2 linked regions of the Bosea sp. 685 genome follow. The protein of the gene in region 2 interacts with the protein of the main gene of each other region in a pairwise test. Links are inferred from orthologs where the notes say so. Each region holds a gene or a part of one and is shown on either strand. Other genes may lie near its edges. The genes, in order: pepT and tpiA.

Region 1 (10,421 bases), 2.0 Mb from region 2 along the record:
CTACGATGCCGGCTCGGCGATCGACTGGATCCGCAATCTCGGCCTGTTCACAGCCTTCGACGAATTGCAGGCATTCGATGCCGCGCCGGCGATCTCGCGCGGCATAGCGTTCGTTCCGGCCCTGTCCGGCCTCGCCTGCCCGCATTGGGACCGCAGTGCCGCTGCGACCTGGATCGGCATGACGGCGGCAACGACGCCGCGCGATCTCTGTCAGGCCGTGCTGGAAGGGATCGCGCTGCGCACGGCCGAGGTGGTCGAGGCCATCGGCAGCCGGGTCGCCATTCAGGACCGGATCTCCATCGATGGCGGGGTCGCCCAGAGCGACTACTTCGCCCAGTTCCTCGCCGACGCGCTGCAGCGCCCCGTCACTCGACCGGCCTTCCATGAACTGACCGCACTCGGCTGCGCCATGCTCGCCTCTGGCGCGGACCAGGAGCCTGCGAAGGCAGTGGGCGAGCACAGCCGGATCTTCTCACCCATCGATGCCCGCGGCGGCGAATGGCGCGAGCGTTTCACTGGGGCCGTGCAGCGCAGCCGCGGATGGCGCGCCTAACATCGCTTTTCAGCACGTCCCCGAAGGATTTGGTTTCCATGCGCAAGATCTTCCTGGCCTGCCCCCCGCTTGAATGGGCTGTGGCAGAAACCGCTTGCCTGAGGAGCGGATTCCGACGTTCTTCGCTTGCGGAAGGGTCGATCAGCGGCATCGACTCGATTCGATGCCAAGAATGCGGCGCTGCCAAGAATCGATGCTACGAGAAGAAGGCTAGGGAATGCGTCCGTCGGCCCGCCAGGACCTCATCGTCGACTATGTCGAGAAACGCGGCAGCGTCACGGTGGAGTTTCTGGCCTCCACCCTGTCCACCTCGCGCGAAACCATCCGCCGCGACCTGTCCGCCCTGGCGAAGGATGGACGCGTGCGCAAATTCCATGGCGGCGCCAGCGAGCTCAGCGCCTATGCGGAGGGCCAGATCGTCGAGGGCTCGTTCCAGGCCCGCATGCATGAAAACGTGCCCCAGAAGCGCAGGATCGCCAAGGCCACGGCCGCTCTGTTCAAGCCCGGGGACTCGATCTTCGTCGATACAGGCAGCACCACGGTCTATCTGGCCGAGGAACTCGGGAAGCTTTCGGGCCTTACCGTGATCTCGAACTCTATCCTGGTCGCGCAGCAAGTGAGCAAGGGCGCCAATAATCGCGTCTTCCTCATCGGTGGCGAATACCGGGACGACACCGCGCAGAATGTCGGCCGCCTCGCGCTAGACCAGATCGGCGCATTCAAGGCCGCGCATCTGGTGATCACCGTCGGGGCGATCGATGCCGACGGCGTCTCCGATTTCAATCCCGAAGAGGCCGAGATCGCCCAGGCGATGCTCGGCCAGAGCCGCTCCCTGACCGTCATCGCCGACAGCTCCAAGCTCGGGAAAACCGCCATCTTCCAGGTCTGCGACCTCAAGCGGATCCAGCGCATGGTGCTGGACCAGCTTCCGGCGAGCCCCCTTGCGCAAACCCTGTTGGCGGCGGGCATCGAGATCATCATCGCGGACTGATCGCGTCTCCGGAGACTCCTCCGCCGCAGACGCCGTGACTTCAGAAGCGCGTGCCGCCCGAAAAGCGGAAGGCCTGGAGCTTGTCGCCGCCATATCTGATACCGGTCGTCGGGTCGCGCCAGCCATCATCCTTCGACAGCGCATAGGCATAGTCGAAGCGGATGGGGCCGAGCGGCGATTGCCAGAGCAGGCTGACGCCGACCGACGAGCGAATGACGTTGTTGTCGCGGACACAGGCAATGTTGGATTGATAGCTCGAGCTCGTCGAGACCCTGTACTGCCGTGCATCCGAGCCGCCGGGGCAGCCCGTATAGCTCGCACTGGTGATCGTCTTCGAGCCGCCGTCATAGTCGAACAGCGTGCCGGCATCGGCGAAGATCGCGCCGCGCAGGCCGACATCGCGCGGCAGGCCCGGCAGCGGGAACTGCATTTCCAGCGTGCCGCCGAGATAGGTCGTGCCGCCGAGTGCGGCGCCGGTCAGCACGTCGCGCGGGCCGATGCCGGTGGAGGAGAAACCGCGCACCAGGTTCGACCCCATCGAATAATGGTCGATCATGCGCAGATCGCCGCTGGTCGCCTGGACATGGCCGCCCTGGAGCCGCACGAAGCCGACGACATCGTCGAAGAGCTCGCGGTAATAGCGCGCATCCGCCGCGACGCGCAGGAACTTCGAATCGCCGCCGAGACCGGCATATTCGGGCTTCACCTCGGCAACGAAGCCGTTGCGCGGGGCCTGGGTGTTGTCGAGCGAGTTGTAGTTCAGGTTCAGCCCGATCAGCGAGGTGATGGTCGAGCCTTGCGCCTCCTTCACCGCGACCGACGCCTCGCCATTGGTGAGGCAGTTATAGGTCGAGCTTTCCGCGGTTGCGCCCGTTGTCCCCGGCGTCGTGCCCGTGATCGCGTTCGTACAGTCGTTATAGGGATAGTCCGTCGAGTTCGGAACCTTGATTTCAGTCGTATAGAGCGAATAGCGCGGCGTGATCGAGAACTCCTCCGTGATCGGGAGGGTGAAGCGCAGCTGCCCGCCGGTCACGCGGCTCGAATAGCGGCTGGTGCTGTAATAATCATTGTACTTCGAGAACAGATCGAAGCCGGCCGCGACGCGATGGCCGAGGAAATAGGGCTCGGTGAAGGAGAAATCGACGCCTTGGGTGCGCTGGCCGAGCGTGCCGGCGATGCGCACGAACTGGCCGCGGCCGAGGAAATTCGCCTCCGACAGCGCGACCTCGCCGATGACGCCATCCGAGGTCGAATAACCGCCGCTGACCGAGAACGATCCGGTCGCCTTGTCCTCGACATCGATGTTGACGATGACGCGATCGGGCGTCGAGCCCGGCTCGTTGGTGATGCGGACCTTGCTGAAGAAGCCGAGATTGTTGAGGCGCCGCTCGGCCCGGTCGACCAGCACCTTGTTGTAGGCGTCGCCCTCGCTGAGATCGAGTTCGCGGCGCACGACATAGTCGCGGGTGCGGGTATTGCCGCGCACATTGATGCGCTCGACATAGACGCGCGGCCCCTCGTCGACGACATAGGTGATGCCGATGAGATGGCCGGCAGCGTCGCGGTCGCCGCGCGGGCGGACCTGCGCGAAGCCATAGCCGCGACGCGACACCTCCATCGTCAGGGCCAGCAACGACTTCTCGACCGCCTCGGCGTTGTAGGTGTCGCCGGAGGACGTCGCGACGATGCGCTGCAGGGCCGCAGGGTCGACGTCGGGCAGCTTGGAATCAACCGCGACATTGCCGACGCGGTATCGCGCCCCCTCCTCGACTGCGATGTCGATGATCCAGCCGCCCTGCGTCTCGTCGAAATGGGCCTTGTTCGAGGCGATCTGGAAATCGGCATAGCCGTTCTTCAGATAATAGCGGCGGATGATTTCGAGGTCGGAGGTAATCCGGTCCGCTTCATAGACGTCCGAGGTCTTGATGAAGCTGAGGAAATTCGACTCGGTCGAGGTCATCAGATCGCGCAGGCGGCCCGACGAATAGACGCTGTTTCCGCTGAAATTGATCGATTTGATGCCGGTCTTACCCGCTTCGGAGATCGTGAAAACCACGTCCGAGCGACCATTCGACAAGGCGTTGATGCGCCCGCTGATCGAGGCCAGGCCGTAGCCGGCGCGGCGATAGGCATCCTTCAGGCGCTGGACATCGGCATCGATCAGCGCCTGGCTCAACGGGCCGCCGGCCTTGGACTGGACCTGCTGCAACAGGACATCGCTCTTCAGGCGGCGATTACCCTCGAAGGCGACGCGATTGACCGCCTCGTTCTCGCGCACGGCGATGACGATCTGCGAACCGCGCCGGCTGACCTGGACGCTGGAGAACAGGCCGCTGGCGACCAGCTTCTGCCGGATCTGCTCGGGCGTCCGAATCTGCTCGGGCGTCCTTGCCTCGGGGTCGCTCGCATAGCCCCGGATCGTCTCCGCATCGACGGTCCTGTTGCCCTGCACGACCACGGCCTGCGCGAACGCCACGCCGCCGCTGAAAACCAGCATGAGCATCGCAAGCCCGGCCGACAGAGAGAGCCACGCCTTGAAAGCCCGGCTCGGGGAGGTCCACGTCATTCTATCGCCTATTGCATCACCGGTTACGCCGACGGCAGGCTAACCAGCGACTAAAGGCGAAGAATCGACGAGATTGATTCCAATTGCTTCCGACCATTTCGCGCGGTGTCTGAACGATGTCTTCGCGCCTTATTTTCGAAGAGCGGAAGCGGTTAATTTCAAGATCCGCACATAATTCTGGAATGGAATTCAAGAATTACTGCAATAAAACGGATATCCTAGCAGAGGCGCTGCCTTCTACAGATCATGCGCTTGCCATCGAGAAGGCTTTTGGACACACAACCCTCATCCTGAAATGCGCGCAGGCCCTTGAGCACGCCACCTTGCCTCAAGACCACCCCGTCATCCTCGACGACCGACGGTGGTCCTGGGGTGACGGGGTGGTTCCGAGGATAAACAGCCCGCCTTAGGATTGCTCGGCGCTGTCGCCTTGCGCCGCCAAGCTGCAGATCATGCGCGCGACCTCGAACGACTTCTCGAAGGCCGGGACAGGCAGGAACTCGAAGCGCGAATGGAAATTATAGGCGCCGGTGAAGAAATTCGGGGTCGGCAGCCCCTTGGCGGAGAGCGCCGCGCCATCCGTCCCGCCCCGCATCGGGATCAGCTTCGGTTCTATCCGCAGCGCCGCCAGCGCGGCGAAGAGCAGGTCGACCGAGCGACGGTCATCGCCCAGGCTGTCATGGATATTGCTGTAGGTGTCGCTCACCCCGCAATCGACGCGGCCTTTCGGATATTGCGCGGCGATCAGTGCCGCAACTTCGCCGAGGCGCGCCTTGCGCCGCTCGAACGAGACTTTGTCGAAGTCGCGGATCATCACCCGCAACCGCGCCTCGCTGACATTGGCGACGATGTCATGGAACCAGATATAGCCTTCGCGGCCCTCGGTGTGCTCGGGCGTCTGCGTCCGGTCGAACTGGCTGATGAAGTCGTGCGCCATCAGCAGCGGGTTCACCAGGACATTCTTCGCCGACATCGGGTGGGCGCTGACACCGGTGAAGACAAGGTCGGCGGCCGCGGCGTTGAAGTTCTCGATCACGACCTCGCCGAGTTCGCAGCAATCGATCGTATAGGCAAAATCGCAATCGAACCGGGAGAGGTCGAGGGCCTTGGCGCCGCGCAGGCCGATCTCCTCGTCCGGGACGAAAGCGACCAGGATATCGCCATGCGCGTCCTCGGAGCCCAGATCGGCAAGCAGCGTCATGATCACCGCGATCGCGGCCTTGTTGTCGGCTCCGAGCACGCTCGTACCGTCGCTCGCGATGATATCCGCGCCGGCCCAGGGGCGGATCTCGGGATGCTCCGCCACGCGCAGCCAGATGTCCTCTTGCCCGTTCAGGCAGAGATCCTCGCCCTCGAAGCGCAGGATCTGTGGGTGGATCACCGGCGAAAGCCCGGAATCGACCGTGTCGACATGTGCGATGAAGCCGATCCTCGGCGCGCCCGGCCGCGTGCCCGGCTTCAGCGCCGTGACGGTGGCATGGTCGTCGATGACGACCTTCTCGAGCCCGAGCGCGCGCAATTCCTCCGCCAGCAAGGCGGCCATACGCTGCTGGCCCGGCGTGCTCGGCAACGCCGTGGATTTGGCGTCGCTCTGACTCTCCACCGCCAGATAGCGGAAGAACCGCTCGATCAGCTGCACGCGAATGCTCATCCTGCCTCCGTCCGGCCCATTGAGGCTTTGTCCCTCGCCTCCGTCACAACGACCCTATCGCAATGACGGGCACGAGACAGCGCCGGAAAGGCGGGCCTCGCCCTCGTTGGCCGCATCCGTCTCTCATCTAAGAGTGAGCACAGGATCAATGCGAAAAACCGGTGCCACTTTTTCGTGTCCTGCTCTTGCACGCCCGGTCCATAAGGCAAAAATCGAGAGTTTGAAATTTAGTTATATCAATTACCGCCAGATCACACAGTAAGATCGCGCCAATTCGGCGTCGCCAACGAATAGAGCCGGAGCACGTGACTGCATATCGGCAGGTACCTCTCATGATTCGACCCTACGACCGGGCGATTGATATTAGCGAGCCGACCGTCATTCGCCTTGCTCAAGGACCAGATCTTTGGCGGCGCGTGCTCATTAGGACCGGTTATCTTGAAGTATCCAATTTCTGGTCTAGCGGCGGAGGCACTTGCGATCGATGCTCGCAATGGGATCAAGACACGGATCAGCGCGGCCTACCAAACAGCACATCGACTTGCGAGGCCGTGAACGGATTACTTTGCGCCAGGCGGACGTCACGCCGGTCACCCGCCCGCTTGGAGTTCATGAACTCTGGCGCCTGGGCAGACACGCCGCGCGATCTCGCAGAGGTGCGGATGATGGGTGAGGTAGATCACTTGCCCGGCCTGCGCCATTTCACCGAAGAGCCGGAACGCCTCCTCGGCGCGGAAATCATCAAAAGTCTCCATGATGTCATCGGCGATGAACGGCACCGGCTGCCGAGAGGCGACGAATTCGTAGTACCCGGCGACACGCAGCGCGAGATAAAGCTGGAAGCGCGTGCCCTTTGACAGCTCCGCAGCTTCCTTCGAGCCGCCCCCGGCCGCCAGCGCAATCAGGATCTCGCCGTCTTTCTCGGGCTGGGCCGCGAGCCCGGTATAGGCGCCACGGCTGATCGTCGCGAAGGCTTGGGACGCGCGCGCCATCATCGAACTGCGATGCCGGTCGCGATAGGCGCGCAGCGCCTGTTCGGCCGCGGCTGCGCCGAGCTTCAACCTGAGATAGCGGAGCGCCCGATCCTCGATGTCGAGCAACAGCGTGCGCTTCTCCTCCTCGATCCTCGCCACGGTGCCATCGCCGCCGACGGCCTCGACACGATCGAGCGCCTTGCTGTGGGCGGAGAACATGTCACGGCTGCGCTGGTCCTGATCATCAAAGCGGGCCTTCAGCTCGACAAGCTCTGCCTCCAGGGCGGTGTGATCGGCACAATCGAGGGCGGCTTGCGCCTCGTCTATCATGGGCAGCCGAAGCGCCGCGAGGATGTCGCGCTCGGCAGCTTCGGCCTGCTCCGCCAACTCCGCCCTCTTCTCGATGGCCGACAGCTTGCCGGAGACCTCCGCCAAGGTCTCGACGCCGAAGAAAGCGATCATCTCTGTCTTGCGGCGATCGTGAACCGCCAAGGTCTCGGAGAGCGTGCGTTGCCGGCTCCGAGCGGCCTCGAGGTTTTGGGCTGCAGTCGCCCGCCGCGTTCGTTCGGTGTGGGCTTGCTGAATCTGAGCGCTGACCGCCTGCGCCAGATCCAGGATATCGCCCGACCGCGCGATGGTCCCTATCTCTCTGGCGAGCGCTTCAGCCTCATCGCGGAATATGGCCTGATCCTTCTCCATCTTGCCGATGCGGTCGACGAGACCGGCCTTCTTCTCCAGCACCGGGCCGAGCTCGGTGACGGCCACGAGGATTTCGCGAACAGTCGCGAGCAAGGGCGCTTTACCGCCCTCTCCCAGCCAGCAGGCCGAGCAGACTTCGGTCCATGAAGCGTTCCAGTCCCGATCGGCCTTCGCAGCCTTTTCGGCCTCGCGCTCGCGGCTCGTCAGGTCGCCCTGCCGTTCATCCACGCTAGCCCGCAACGCCTTCAGCTCGACCTCCCGGTCGATCGCCCCCTGCCCCGCTGCGAGCAGCGCCTCGAACCGGGCATCCGCATCCTGCGGCAGACCAGCCGCGCTGAGCGCGGCGACCAGCCTCTCTCGCACAGCCACGGCGTCGGCCTCCGCCTCGCGGAGATCGCTCTCCGCCGTGCGGACAAGCCCCCGCGCCTCCAAAACCTTATCTCGTCGGCTGAGCCAGGCTTCGAACTGAGGCAGCGACATCCGGTCCGACAGCGCCGGGCAGGCCGCAGCTACGACCGAGGCTATCTCGCGCTGGATGCTTTGCAGAGCCGCTGCTGCGACATTCCGGAGTTCTATGGCGCGATCGCACTCCGCTTTGACGATGGCCAGTGCCTGGCCCACCTGGTGGAGTTTTGCGACATCTCCCATATGGCCGAGCCGCCCATTCGTGGCGATGTCGTCACGCCGAAGGGCGGCCTCGAAACCATCGGCAGAAGCGGTGTCGAGCTTGTCCCGATGAGCGGCCCAGGCCTGCTCCCGGATTGCACGAATGCTCGCAGCTTCCTGATCCGAGACGAGACCTGAGATCCCACTGAGCGCGTTCAACTCGGCCGTAAGGCGGATTTGCTCCGTCGTCAGGCGCTCGACCTCACCGGCATACTGATCGATCCGCTTCTGTGCCTCGACGGTCGCCAGCGTCCAGTGTTGTATCTCTCCCGCATCGGGCGCCGACAGGTCGACAAGCTCGTCGATGTCACCGCTCCAGGGCCGCAACTCGCGCAGACGATCCGCCAGCGTCACGCGCGCGGCGTCACGAATCCGTTCGGCCAACCGGCGTCGAGCCGCGTGGTCATCGGCCCGCGCGGTCGCAACGGTTGCAGCGAGCGATGACATCCGCGTCTCTCGTCCCTGCGCGGCTTCCGGATCGCCGCCAACCTCGCGCAGTTTCGCCTGCGCCTCGTCCAATCGCCCGCGAGCCTCGGACAGCTCATCGGCCGCCGATTTCAGCGCCGCATCGATGCCAGAGCGCGTTTCGATCAGGGCGCGAAGAGCGCCCATGACGGAGGCTCCCAGCACAAGACGATCGGGCCCGGTTTCTCCAGTCCGATCGATCCGGCCCAGGATCGCGGAGATCGCGAGTTCGGCCTCGCGCAGTTGCAGGTGGCGCTCGGGGATGTCCTTCTCGGCCGTGACATGGCGAGCGCGCAGATCAGCGAGCCGCTCGACCCTGTCGGCCAACCGTAACGCCGCCTCATCCACGACGATCGCGTCGAGTTGCCCTGACAATTCCGCGATCTCTTCGGTGAAGCCTTGCGCGCGAATGCCGAGCTCGATCTCGTCCTTTTGCAATTGCGGCAACTCGTCGGCCCAGCCGCGCGGAGCGCCGGGAAGGTCGGCCAAGGGCGCGATGCGTTCTTTGAGCGCGCGCAAATCCGTCAGGCGCGGCAAGGCGTTCAGATGGCGCTGGATTTCGTCCATGCGCGCCTGGATACGGCTGCGGCTGACGATCGCCTCTTCGTACTGAATGGCGGCCCGATCACGCGCCTCGATAAGCTGGGCATAGTCGGATGCGAGAGTATCGATCCGCTCCCGTTCGGCCTTGAGCTCCCCGAGACGGGCCTTGAGGTCCGATAGCTCGCCACTGCGGGCGCGGTATTTGTAGAACCCCTCGGCCTCGGTCTTGAGATCGACGAGGCCTTTGCTCAGATCCGCCAGACCCGCGCTCGCCGAAAACAGGAGTTGGCCGAGATCGCCCTTGCTCGACAGGATGCTTTCGCCGCCAGCCTCCAGCGTTGCATCGTCGAGCGAGAACATGGTGCGATAGGATTCACGATCGATACCGCCGAGTTCTCCCAGAAGGACGCCCTCAGCAATCGGCTGGTCGCGCCCATCGAGCAGGCCGTTTTGTGGCCGCTTGATCCGAACGAGCTCCTGGGGACCGCCAGCGAGTTCCAATGTCCCGCCAATGCGCATCGTCGGATAGGGATGGATGAAGTTGAAGCGGCTGCGCGTCTCGATCCCGAAAAGGAGATCGAGAAAACCGGCCAGGGCGGTCGATTTACCCGCCTCATTGGGACCGTAGACGATATGCAGGTCGGGCTGGCCTTCCAACCGCTCGCCAAACTCGATGCGATGATCGGTGAACTTGCCGTAGCGTGTGAGATCGAGGCACTTCAGGCGCATCAGGAAACGCCGCCTTCCGCACCAGCATGGAGTCGGGCAAGCACGTCTTCAGAGCCGTCCCTCGCCAGCACCGCGATCATAGCCTTGAACGTTTCCTCATCAGAGCCGAGCAGGCCGCGGCATTCCTGCGGAAGCTGCGTCCTGAGCTCCTCGGCGATGGCCGCGACCTCGGCATGGTAGGCGTTGGAGCCGATGACCTCCTCGTCGATCAGACGGCGCAGTTCAGTGAGCGGATCGGCCGATGAGCCGGCCGCCACGCCGGGAGCCCGGCAATCGACCTCGAGCTTCTCGACCCAGCAGTTCCCGATGACCGACGCCCGATTGTCGGCTTCCGTCTTGAGGAGGTCGAGATCGCGCCGGATGCGCCAGGCCAGCGGCGTCGCCCCTGTCACCCGCAAACGGGCGACAAGATGCTCGCAGGCGACTTCGCCGTGCGCCTGCTCCAGCGCTCGCGCCAGCGCAGCGACAAGATCGCGCCAATCGTCGATTCCCGTCGCATCGACAGCAACCCTCTCGAACTGCGCGATGCTCGTGGCTCGCTCCTCGATCCGGATCGAGCGATCGTCGCCGATCGTGACCAGGGT
Region 2 (10,254 bases):
CTTCTCATAGACGGCGCCGGCAGCGTCGAGATCGCGCACGCCGATGACGAGATGGTCGAGGCCGCGAGGGGTGGTGGCAGCAGGCATGACGATGTCTCGCAAGGCAGGAGGCTCGGACAGCCCCTTGTCTAGCAGGTCATCGGGCGCAGGTCATGGCGCGATGCAGCTATGGCTCGATATAGTGCGGCAGGAAGCGCGAGGTGTTCTTGGTGATCGGCGTTACATCCTCGCGGATGCAGAGGCCGCAGGCCTGCGAGGCGACGAGCCAGGAGCCGATCACCGCGTAGTTTCCATCGGACTGGAACAAATTGGTCGCGGCGTCCTGCAGGATGAAGCCCTCGGCGCCATAGGGACCGTCATCGCTGTCCAGCACCTTGCCGCGTTCCAGCAAGGTGATATTGGCGCCCTCGCGCGAATAGAGCGGCTTGCGAACCCGGCGCGGCGACAGGCTTTCGCAGCGAGGATCGCCCTCGAAGAAGGCCGGTAGCAGGTTGGGATGGCCGGGTTCCATCTCCCAGAGGCAAGCGAGCAAACCCTTGTTCGAGAGCAGCGCCTTCCAGGGCGGCTCGATGAACTGGCAGCGCGAGCCAGCGAGCGCGCTGGCATAGCGTTCGCGGAAGAGCCATTCCCAGGGGTAGAGCTTGAACAAGGTCTCGATCGGCACATTCGAACCGTCGCAGAAACGGCCGTCGGTAAGCAGGCCGATCTCTTCGATGAAGCTGAACCGGGCGTCGAGCCCGGCCTGCTTGGCGCAATCGAGCAGGTAATCGACCGTGCCCTTGTCTTCGACGCTCTCCTGCACGCAAGCGAGATGCAAGCGATAGGGTGACGGTGCACGCAGCCCGGCAAAGGCGGCGATCAATCGCTCATGCAATGAATTGAACTGGTCGCAGCCGGCGGGCAGCCTGCCATTCGCCATCGCCTGTTCGAGCCAATCCCATTGCACGACACTCGATTCGAACAGGGCGGTCGGCGTGTCGGCATTGTATTCGAGCAGCTTGGCCGGCCCTCGCCCGTCATAGGCCAGGTCGAGCCGGCCATAGAGATTGCGCTCGCCGTTCTGCCAGCTCTCGCGGATGAAGGCCCATTGCGCTTCGGGAATGGCGAGCCGGGTCAGGACCGCGTCATCGCCGATCGCCTTCTCGATGAAGGCGAAGCAGAGCTGCTCGATCGCCTCGGTCGGCGCCTCGATATCGCGCTCGATCTCTTCCAGCGTGAAGGCATAGGCCGCGCGTTCATCCCAATAGGTCGCGCCGTCGATGGTGTGGAAGGCAAAGCCGAGGCGCTCGACCTGGGTCTGCCAATCCGCGCGCGCTTCGAGGACGACGCGACGCATCTCAGGAGGAGGAGGAGGAGCTGAAGGAATGCGAGGTCGAGCCAAAGCCGCCGCGCGAAGCGACGCTGGTCGTGCTGACGCCGCTGCTGGAGCCGCCGCTTCGCGCAACGAGTGCTTGTCCTGAACTCGTTGAATAGGCGCGTGATGAGCTGCCGCCGTAATAACTTCTGCCGCTACTGTTAGAGCTGTTCCCATAGCCGCGCGCCTGCTGGCATTCCTGTGCCTGGGAGCCCGGCGGGCAGGCGTCGCGCGTCGGCGGTAGCAGGGGCTGCGCCGCGCCACCGCCCTGGGCCAGGCTGCGCGCCAGCATGATCCCGGCAAGCGCTGGAACGACGACCTGCGCCCCGTTCCAGCTCGCGCTCTGGCAGGAGCCGACGCCATATTCAGTCTCGCAGGCGCTGGTGTTGCTGAATTTCCTGGCGTCGCGCAAATGATTGACGGAGGCCTCGTTGAAGCGCTGCTCGCATTGGCTCGCGCTCAATTGCCCGCCCGCGCGGCATTCAGCCAGGGTGTTGTAGACGAGGCTGTCGTCATCGTCGTCGCCCGAGAACGACCAGACGGTCGCGACCAGCACCACGCCCGCCGCCGCCAGTCCGATCTGGGTCGAGCGTTTCACCGCGCCGCCCTCTCAGACGGTCATGCTGGCGGCCGCCAGCGTGCCGGAAATCACGGCGATGACGGCCAGCATCGCCGCCGAGGGGAGACGATCCTCCTCGATCTTGTGCGAAAGCTCGGGAATGATGAGGCGGGTGAGCCCATAGACCGCAAACTGGATCAGCATCGCGGCAATGGCCCAGAGCACGCAGTCGGCGATGCTGCTCGCCTGCGCGATCGCCTTTTCCAGCGGAATCGCAAACCCCGTCAGATTGCCGCCCAGCGCGACCGCGGCCGAAAGATTTCCGGCGCGAATCAGCGCGATCTCGTCATGGGCCGTGATCCGCAAATAGATCGCGGCAAAGCTCGCGATCAATGCGGAACCAAGCGCGAAATAGAGCAGAAAGGCGGGGAGCCCCGCCATCGAGATCGCCATGCCGCTCGCCCCCGGGCCGCCATAAGCTGTCCCGTGACTATACGTGAGTTGCGCGGCGACGCCAGAGCCGGATGATTTCAGACGGGGTCACTTCGTGATCCCGTCTGAAATCTGAATCCGTCTCTCATCAAAAAGTGAGAGCAGGATGCGAAAAACCGGTGCCCACTTTTTCGCGTCCTGCTCTAAGGCGTCGCCGCCGGCTCAGACCAGGCGGCTTTGCACCACGGCGGCCTCGACGAAGCTTGCGAAGAGCGGGTGCGGCTCGAAGGGCCGCGACTTCAGTTCGGGGTGATACTGCACGCCGATGAACCAGGGATGGTCGGGATATTCGACCGTTTCCGGCAGGAGCCCATCGGGCGAGACGCCGCTGAACTTCAGCCCTTGCGCCTCGAGCCGCTCGCGATAGCTCATATTGACCTCGTAGCGATGGCGATGACGCTCGGAAATCTCGGTCCCGCCATAGATCTTGGCGATCTTGGTGTCGGGATCGAGGATCGAGGCATAGGCGCCGAGCCGCATGGTGCCGCCGAGATTGCCGTCCGCCGCGCGCTGCTCGAGCTCATTGCCGCGCATCCATTCCGTCATCAGGCCCACGACGGGCTCCTCCGTCGGTCCGAACTCGCTGGAATTCGCCTTCTCGATATGGGCGAGCGAGCGGGCCGCTTCGATGACGGCCATCTGCATGCCGAAGCAGATGCCGAAATACGGCACCTTGCGCTGCCTCGCGAAGGTCGCAGCCTTGATCTTGCCCTCCGCACCGCGATGGCCGAAGCCGCCGGGCACAAGGATGCCGTGGACATGTTCGAGGAATGGGGTCGGATCTTCCTTCTCGAAGACCTCCGATTCGATCCAGTCGAGATTGACCTTCACCCGGTTGGCGATGCCACCATGCATCAGCGCCTCGATGAGGGACTTATAGGCGTCCTTCATGCCGGTATATTTGCCGACGATGGCGATGGTGACCTCGCCCTCGGGGTTCTTCACCCGCTCGGAGATACGCTGCCAGTTCGAGATGTCGGGTTCGACGCTGGCATCCATGCCGAAGGCGGCCAGAACCTCGTTGTCGAGCCCCTCCGCATGGTAGGACAACGGCACGTCGTAGATCGAAGCGACGTCCCTCGCCTCGATCACGGCGGTCTCGCGGACATTGCAGAACAGAGCGAGCTTGCGGCGCTCCTCACGCGGAATCTCGCGGTCGGTGCGGCATAGCAGGATGTCGGGCTGGATGCCGATCGAGCGCAATTCGGCGACAGAATGCTGGGTCGGCTTGGTCTTCAGCTCGCCCGCGGTTGGAATATAGGGCAGCAGCGTCAGATGGATGAAGATGCACTGGCCGCGCGGCAATTGCTGGCTGGTCTGGCGGATCGCTTCCAGGAAGGGCAGGCTCTCGATGTCGCCGACCGTGCCGCCGACTTCCATCAGGACGAAATCATAGCCCTCATTGCCGGTGAGGATGAATTCCTTGATCGCATTGGTGACGTGCGGAACGACCTGGATGGTCGCGCCGAGATAATCGCCACGGCGCTCCTTGGTCAGGATGTCCATGTAGATGCGACCGGTGGTGATGTTGTCACCCCGATTGCAGGGCCGGCCGGTGAAGCGCTCGTAATGGCCGAGATCGAGATCCGTCTCGGCCCCGTCATCGGTGACGAAGACCTCGCCATGCTGATACGGGCTCATCGTGCCCGGATCGACATTGAGGTAGGGATCGAGCTTGCGCAGGCGGACCGTGTGGCCGCGCGCTTGAAGGAGAGCTGCGAGAGCCGCCGACGCCAGGCCTTTGCCAAGCGAGGACACCACGCCGCCGGTGATGAAAACATACCGCGTCATGGGAGGTCACCTTTAACGCCAAGGTTTCGATTCGCGAAGCGGGCCCGCGCAGGGTCGTTGTGCTTCACACGCTTGTCCACAGCCTGACGAGTCCTGCGACCCTCCAGGCTGCCTTTGTCCATAGGGACTGATCCATCAGGGCCACTATAGCAGCGCAGCCGGATCAGGCTCGTTGGGAGTGGCCGGTTTCCCGGCGACTTCCCATCAAAAGAGAAGGGCCGGTTTCCCGGCGACTTCCTGTCAAAAGAGAAGGGCCGGTTTCCCGGCCCCTGCCCTGTCGTCATTGCTGCGGCGCCGCGGGAGGCGTCGGCGGCTGCGAGCCGCCGCTCGGCCCTTGCAGTTGCCGCAGTTGGTCGAGCACGCCGCCGGCATTGGGGGCGCTCGGGCCGGCCGGGTTGACGGGCGCGCTCGTCGTGGGCGCGCCATCGATGATGGAACGCTGCACGCGGCTGCGATTCGCGATCACCGCGAGCACGATCGAGGTCAGGAAGAAGGCGCCGGCCAGAATAGCGGTAGCGCGGGTCAGCGCGTTGGCCTGGCCGCGGCCGGTCATGAAGCCGCCGGCACCGCCGCCGCCGGAGCCCATGCCTAGCCCGCCGCCTTCGGAGCGCTGCAGGAGGACGACGCCGACGAGTGCGACCACGATGATCAAATGGATGACGATGAGAACGTTCTGCATGGTCTCACGAAAATGGGTATGGAGCGGGCCGCCGCAAGAGCGCCCCGCCCCGTCTGCCCGTATCGGGCTTGTAGAGGTCGCGGCGCACATAGCACGCGTCTACGAAGCGCACCACCCGGCAAATCACGCTTGGCGACACCCGGCCTCAGGAGCAGGCCCGCGCGATCGCCAGGAAGTCTTCGGCCTTGAGGCTCGCGCCACCGACCAGCGCGCCATCGACATGGGCGACATTCATCAATTCCGCCGCGTTCGAGGGCTTCACCGAGCCGCCGTAAAGCAGGCGAACGCCGGCAGCTGCCCCCTTGCCGAGAAGCCGGCCGAGCTCCGTGCGGATCGCCTGATGCATTTCAGCGACGTCGGCAGCCGTCGGGGTCAGGCCCGTGCCGATCGCCCAGACCGGCTCATAGGCGATGACGAGAGTAGCCGCCGTCGAATCCTCCGGGACCGAGCCGCGCAGCTGCTTCTTGACGATCGCCAGCGCCTTGCCGGCCTCGCGCTCATCCTTGGTCTCTCCGACGCAGATGATCGGCACCAGCAGGGCGTCCCGCGCGGCTTGCGCCTTCGCCTTGACGATGGCGTTGGTCTCGCCATGGAGCGTGCGCCGCTCGGAATGGCCGACAATGGCAAAGCTCGCGCCGGAATCGGCGAGCATCGCAGCCGAAACCTCGCCGGTGAAGGCGCCGCCGGCATTGGAGCTGCAATCCTGCCCGCCGGTTGCGATGCGCGATCCGATCAATGAGGCAGTCGTGGTATAGAGCAGGGTCGCAGGCGGGCAGATCGCAAGATCGACGGCCGCCTTCAGCGCGGCGTCATAGCCCTTGGCGACCTCGACCGCGATGGCGAGATCGGCCTTCAGCCCGTTCATCTTCCAATTGCCAGCCACCAGCGGCCTGATGTTGCGTGTCACGTCTCGCCTCCCAATATGCTGCGCCGGCTGTAACCCTGCCGCAATCGCCCGGCAACACCGCCGAGTCGACTGACTCAGGAACGGCCGATCGACTCAGGAATGATTGCGAGTTGCGCAAGCGGTTCCTATAAGCGGCACCGACAAAAACCGGCGGCGCGCCCGCTTGCGCCGCATCCGGACAGGAAAGACTTAAATTCAATGATGATGCAGGGCATCCGCAAGGCGGGTCAGAGTTTCCTCGGGAAGCTCATCATCAGCATAACGTTCGGCTTCCTGATCCTGTCCTTTGCGATCTGGGGCATCGGCGACATCTTCCGCGGCTATGGCCGCAATGAAGTCGCTCGCGTCGGCAAGGTCGAGATCGGCCTCGAACAGATGCGCACGGCCTATCAGAACGAGATCCAGACGCTGACCCGCCAGCAGCGCCGCCAGATCACGCCCGATATGGCGCGCGCGATCGGACTCGACCGGCAGGTGCTGTCGCGGCTGGTGACGGAAGCGGTGCTCGACCAGACGGCGCAGGGCATGCGGCTCGCCGTATCCGACGAGACGATTCGCAACCTGATCTTTGACGATCCGAGCTTCCGTGACGCATCGGGCGCTTTCTCGCCGGCGCGCTTCAACGAATTGCTGCGCAATAACGGCTATACCGAGCAGGTCTATGTCCGCGAGCAGCGCGCCACGATCCTGCGCCAGCAGCTCGCCGAGATGGTCGTGGGCTCCGTCGCCGCGCCCGTGGCCCTGCAGGAGATCGGCCACCGCCTGCGCAACGAGAAGCGCAGCGTCACCTTCGCCCGCGTGCCGGTGAGCGCTGCAGGTGAGATCGCCGCACCCACCGAGGCACAGCTCAAGACCTTCTTCGACGAGCGCAAGGCCGCTTTCCGCGCGCCCGAATACCGCACCGCCAGCATGCTTTCGATCTCGGCCGAGACGGTTGCCGATCCGGCCTCGGTCAGCGAGGGCGACGTCAAGGCGCGCTACGAGCAGATCAAGGGTCAGCGCTTCAGCTCGCCCGAGACACGCGCGATCCAGCAGATTGCCTTCCCGACGCCGGAAGAGGCGCAGGCCGCCAAGGCCCGCATCGAGGGTGGCGAGACCTATGAGGCCGTGGCGACCCAGCGCAACATCGCCGAGAAGGATCTCTCGCTCGGCACCTTCACCAAGAGCCAGGTCTTCGATCCAGCCGTACGCGACGCTGCCTTCGCGCTGGCGCAAGGTGCGGTCAGCGCTCCGGTGACGAGCGGCTTCGGCCCTGTCCTGCTGCGCGTGACCGCGATCACGCCTGAGCGCGTGCGTCCCTATGAGGAGGTCGCGGCCGAGCTGCGCAGCGAGATCGCGACCAGTCGCGCCGCGAGCCTGATCACCGACTTGCACGACAAGATCGAGGATCAGCGCGCTGCCGCCAAGCCGCTGGCCGAGATCGCGAGCGAATTGAAACTGCCCTTGCGCACGCTCGGCCCCGTCGATGCGAGCTTGCGCAAGCCCGATGGCACGACCGAGACGGCCGTGCCTGGAGGCGACGCGACCGTGCAGGCGATCTTCCGCTCGGATATCGGCGTCGACAATGAGGCGATCCGGTTGCCGCGCGATGCGGGCTATGTCTGGTTCGATCTGACCAAGATCGATCCCGGCCGCGCGCAGGGCTTCGACGAGGTCAAGACGCAGGTCGAGGCGCAATGGCGCGCCGACGAGCTTGCGAGCAAGCTCTCGACCAAGACGCGCGAACTCGTCGCACAGCTCGACAAGGGCGAGGCTTTCGACGCGGCCGCTTCGACCGCCGGGCTCACGATCGAGAAGGCCGCCGATCTCGGCCGGCAAGAGCAACGCCCCGAATTGCCGGCCAATGTGGTCAGCCTGATCTTCGGCACCGCGGTCGGCAAGAGCGGTGCGGCGGCGCTTGCCGATGGCGCGCGCGTGCTGTTCAAGGTCGATAGCGCGACCGTGCAGCCCTATGCCCGCACGACGCAGGAGGCGGAGAATTTCGCCCGCCTGCTCGCTTCGAGCATCAGCGAGGACATCCTGTCGCAATATGTCGGCAAGCGGCAGTCCGAGCTCGGCGTCAGCGTCAACGAGGCCGCATTCCGCAATGCCACCGGCGGCGCGCAGAATTGACCATGCAAGCCCCTTTCGAACGCTTTGCGCAAAGCTACGAGGCCGGCACGGCGCAATTGCTGAGACAGGTACTGGTCGGCGATTGCGAGACGCCGGTCGCCGCCTTCCTGAAGCTGCGGCACGCGACGACGGGCCCGGCCTTCCTGCTCGAATCGGTCGAAGGCGGAGCCGTGCGCGGGCGCTACTCGATGATCGGGCTCGAACCGGACCTGATCTGGCGCTGCCATCACGGCGAGGCCGCTTTGTGCCGGCCGGCGCTCGGCGACAGCTTCCTCACCGATCCGCGCCCGGCTTTCGAGAGCCTGCGCTCATTGCTGGAGGAGAGCGCGATCCCCGACAGCGAAGGGGCGGAAGGCGAGAAACTGCCGCCCATGGCCGCCGGCGTGTTCGGCTATCTCGGTTACGACATGGTGCGCCTGATGGAGCGCCTGCCTGAGGCCAAGGAGACCGGCACCGGCGTTCCCGACGCCATCCTGCTCCGCCCGACGCTAATGGTCGTGTTCGATTCGGTGCGCGACGAGATCCACGTCGTGACCCCGGTACGGGCTCAGCCCGGTATCGCGGCCCGCGTGGCCTATGAGCAGGCGCAGGAGCGGCTGGAGGCCGTGGTGATGGCGCTCGAAGGGCCGTTGCCAGCCGATGCCGCCATCGACATCGCCAATTTGCCGGAGCCGGCGATCGTCTCGAACACCAGCGAGGCGGATTTCCACGCCATGGTCGCCACCGCGCAGGACTATATCCGCGCCGGTGACATCTTCCAGGTCGTGCTGTCGCAGCGCTTCGAGGCGCCCTTCCAACTGCCTCCGTTCGCGCTCTACCGGGCACTAAGGCGGGTCAATCCGGCGCCGTTCCTGTGCTATCTCGACTTCGCCGAGTTTCAGATCGTCTGCTCCAGCCCCGAAATCCTGGTCCGCCTGCGCGACGATACCGTCACCATCCGGCCGATCGCCGGTACGCGGCGTCGCGGCGCGACGGTGGCTGAGGACGACGCACTCGCCGAGGAATTGCTGGCCGATCCGAAGGAACGTGCCGAGCATCTGATGCTGCTCGATCTCGGCCGCAACGATGTCGGCCGGGTCGCGCGGATCGGCTCGGTGAAGGTGACCGATTCCTTCTTCATCGAGCGCTATAGCCAGGTCATGCACATCGTCTCGAATGTCGAGGGTACGATCGACCCGCAGCATGACGCGCTGGCCGCTCTGTCCGCCGGCTTTCCCGCCGGCACGGTCTCGGGCGCGCCGAAGGTCCGGGCGATGGAGATCATCGACGAATTGGAGCGCGATGCGCGCGGCGCCTATGGCGGCTGCATCGGCTATTTCGGCGCCAATGGCGAGATGGACACCTGCATCGTGCTGCGCACGGCGGTGGTCAAGGACGAGCGCATGCATGTCCAGGCCGGCGCCGGCATCGTCTACGATTCCAACCCGGCATCCGAGCAGGCCGAATGCGTGAACAAGGCGAAAGCCCTGTTCAAGGCAGCGGAAGAGGCGATCCGCTTCGCCTCGCGGGTCGGGCGCGGGCAATAGGACCGATATGGGGCTCGCGGCCTGCGCCCATGACCGATGCGCTTGACCGCCCTGCCCTAGACCGTGCATGACCTTCGCCCGAAAACACGGCTCGAAACCATGCGCATCCTGCTGATCGACAACTACGACAGCTTCACTTGGAACCTCGTCCACCTGATCGGTGGGCTGGGGGCTGACGTCGTGGTGCGCCGCAACGATGCGGTCACGGTCGCCGAGGCGTTGTCCGACGATCACGACGCGATCGTGCTGTCGCCCGGCCCCTGCACGCCCAACGAGGCCGGCATCTGCCTCGACCTCGTGCGCGAGGGCGCCGGAATCAAGCCGATCTTCGGAGTCTGCCTGGGCTTGCAGGCGATCGGCCAGGTCTTCGGCGGCGATGTCGTGCGAGCCCCCCTGCCGATGCACGGCAAGATCTCGGCGATCCGGCATCAATCGCGCGGCATGTTCCGTGGCATCAACGGGCCGATCCAGGCGACGCGCTACCATTCGCTCGTCGTCTCCCGTCAAACCTGCCCTGCATCACTCGATATCGAGGCGGAAAGCGATGACGGATTGATCATGGCGCTGTCGCATCGCGAATTTCCGGTGCAGGGCGTGCAGTTCCACCCTGAGAGCATCGCCTCCGAGCATGGCGCGACGATCCTGCGCAATTTCCTCGAAATTTCCGAGCGATGGTCGCAGCAGCACCAGCCCGCCGCCCTGCCCCAGACCGCCTGATTTCGCAGAGTTCACATGGACGACTTCAAACCCTTCATCGCCAAGGTCGCGACCGGAGCCACGCTCTCGCGCGACGAGGCCCGAGACGCCTTCGACACGATACTCTCGGGCGAGGTC

The links.
Region 1: the proteins of tpiA (region 2) and pepT interact in binary tests that used the Escherichia coli proteins (3 or more experiments, as listed by UniProt). The link is inferred for Bosea sp. 685 from one-to-one orthologs.

The regions. Positions count from the first base shown.
Region 1 is NZ_CP134779.1:666,020-676,440, reverse strand. What follows is about bases 3,640-6,572. They hold pepT (peptidase T), read right to left. Parts: upstream 5,762-6,572; coding sequence 4,517-5,761; downstream 3,640-4,516. Other genes in these bases: RMR04_RS04265 (ATP-binding protein), read right to left, coding at 6,352-6,572; bamA (outer membrane protein assembly factor BamA), read right to left, coding at 3,640-4,110. Also shown: RMR04_RS04285 (FGGY family carbohydrate kinase), read left to right, coding at 1-553; RMR04_RS04280 (DeoR/GlpR family DNA-binding transcription regulator), read left to right, coding at 771-1,544; more of bamA, read right to left, coding at 1,585-3,639; more of RMR04_RS04265, read right to left, coding at 6,573-9,837; RMR04_RS04260 (metallophosphoesterase family protein), read right to left, coding at 9,837-10,421. UniProt on the Escherichia coli protein: Cleaves the N-terminal amino acid of tripeptides.
Region 2 is NZ_CP134779.1:2,631,585-2,641,838, reverse strand. What follows is about bases 3,902-6,667. They hold tpiA (triose-phosphate isomerase), read right to left. Parts: upstream 5,783-6,667; coding sequence 5,021-5,782; downstream 3,902-5,020. Other genes in these bases: RMR04_RS13910 (SurA N-terminal domain-containing protein), read left to right, coding at 5,981-6,667; secG (preprotein translocase subunit SecG), read right to left, coding at 4,477-4,875; RMR04_RS13925 (CTP synthase), read right to left, coding at 3,902-4,196. In the rest of the region: RMR04_RS13945 (VOC family protein), read right to left, coding at 1-87; RMR04_RS13940 (glutathionylspermidine synthase family protein), read right to left, coding at 167-1,336; RMR04_RS13935 (DUF1190 domain-containing protein), read right to left, coding at 1,338-1,952; RMR04_RS13930 (DUF350 domain-containing protein), read right to left, coding at 1,965-2,366; more of RMR04_RS13925, read right to left, coding at 2,568-3,901; more of RMR04_RS13910, read left to right, coding at 6,668-7,894; trpE (anthranilate synthase component I), read left to right, coding at 7,897-9,420; RMR04_RS13900 (anthranilate synthase component II), read left to right, coding at 9,520-10,137; trpD (anthranilate phosphoribosyltransferase), read left to right, coding at 10,153-10,254. UniProt on the Escherichia coli protein: Involved in the gluconeogenesis. Catalyzes stereospecifically the conversion of dihydroxyacetone phosphate (DHAP) to D-glyceraldehyde-3-phosphate (G3P).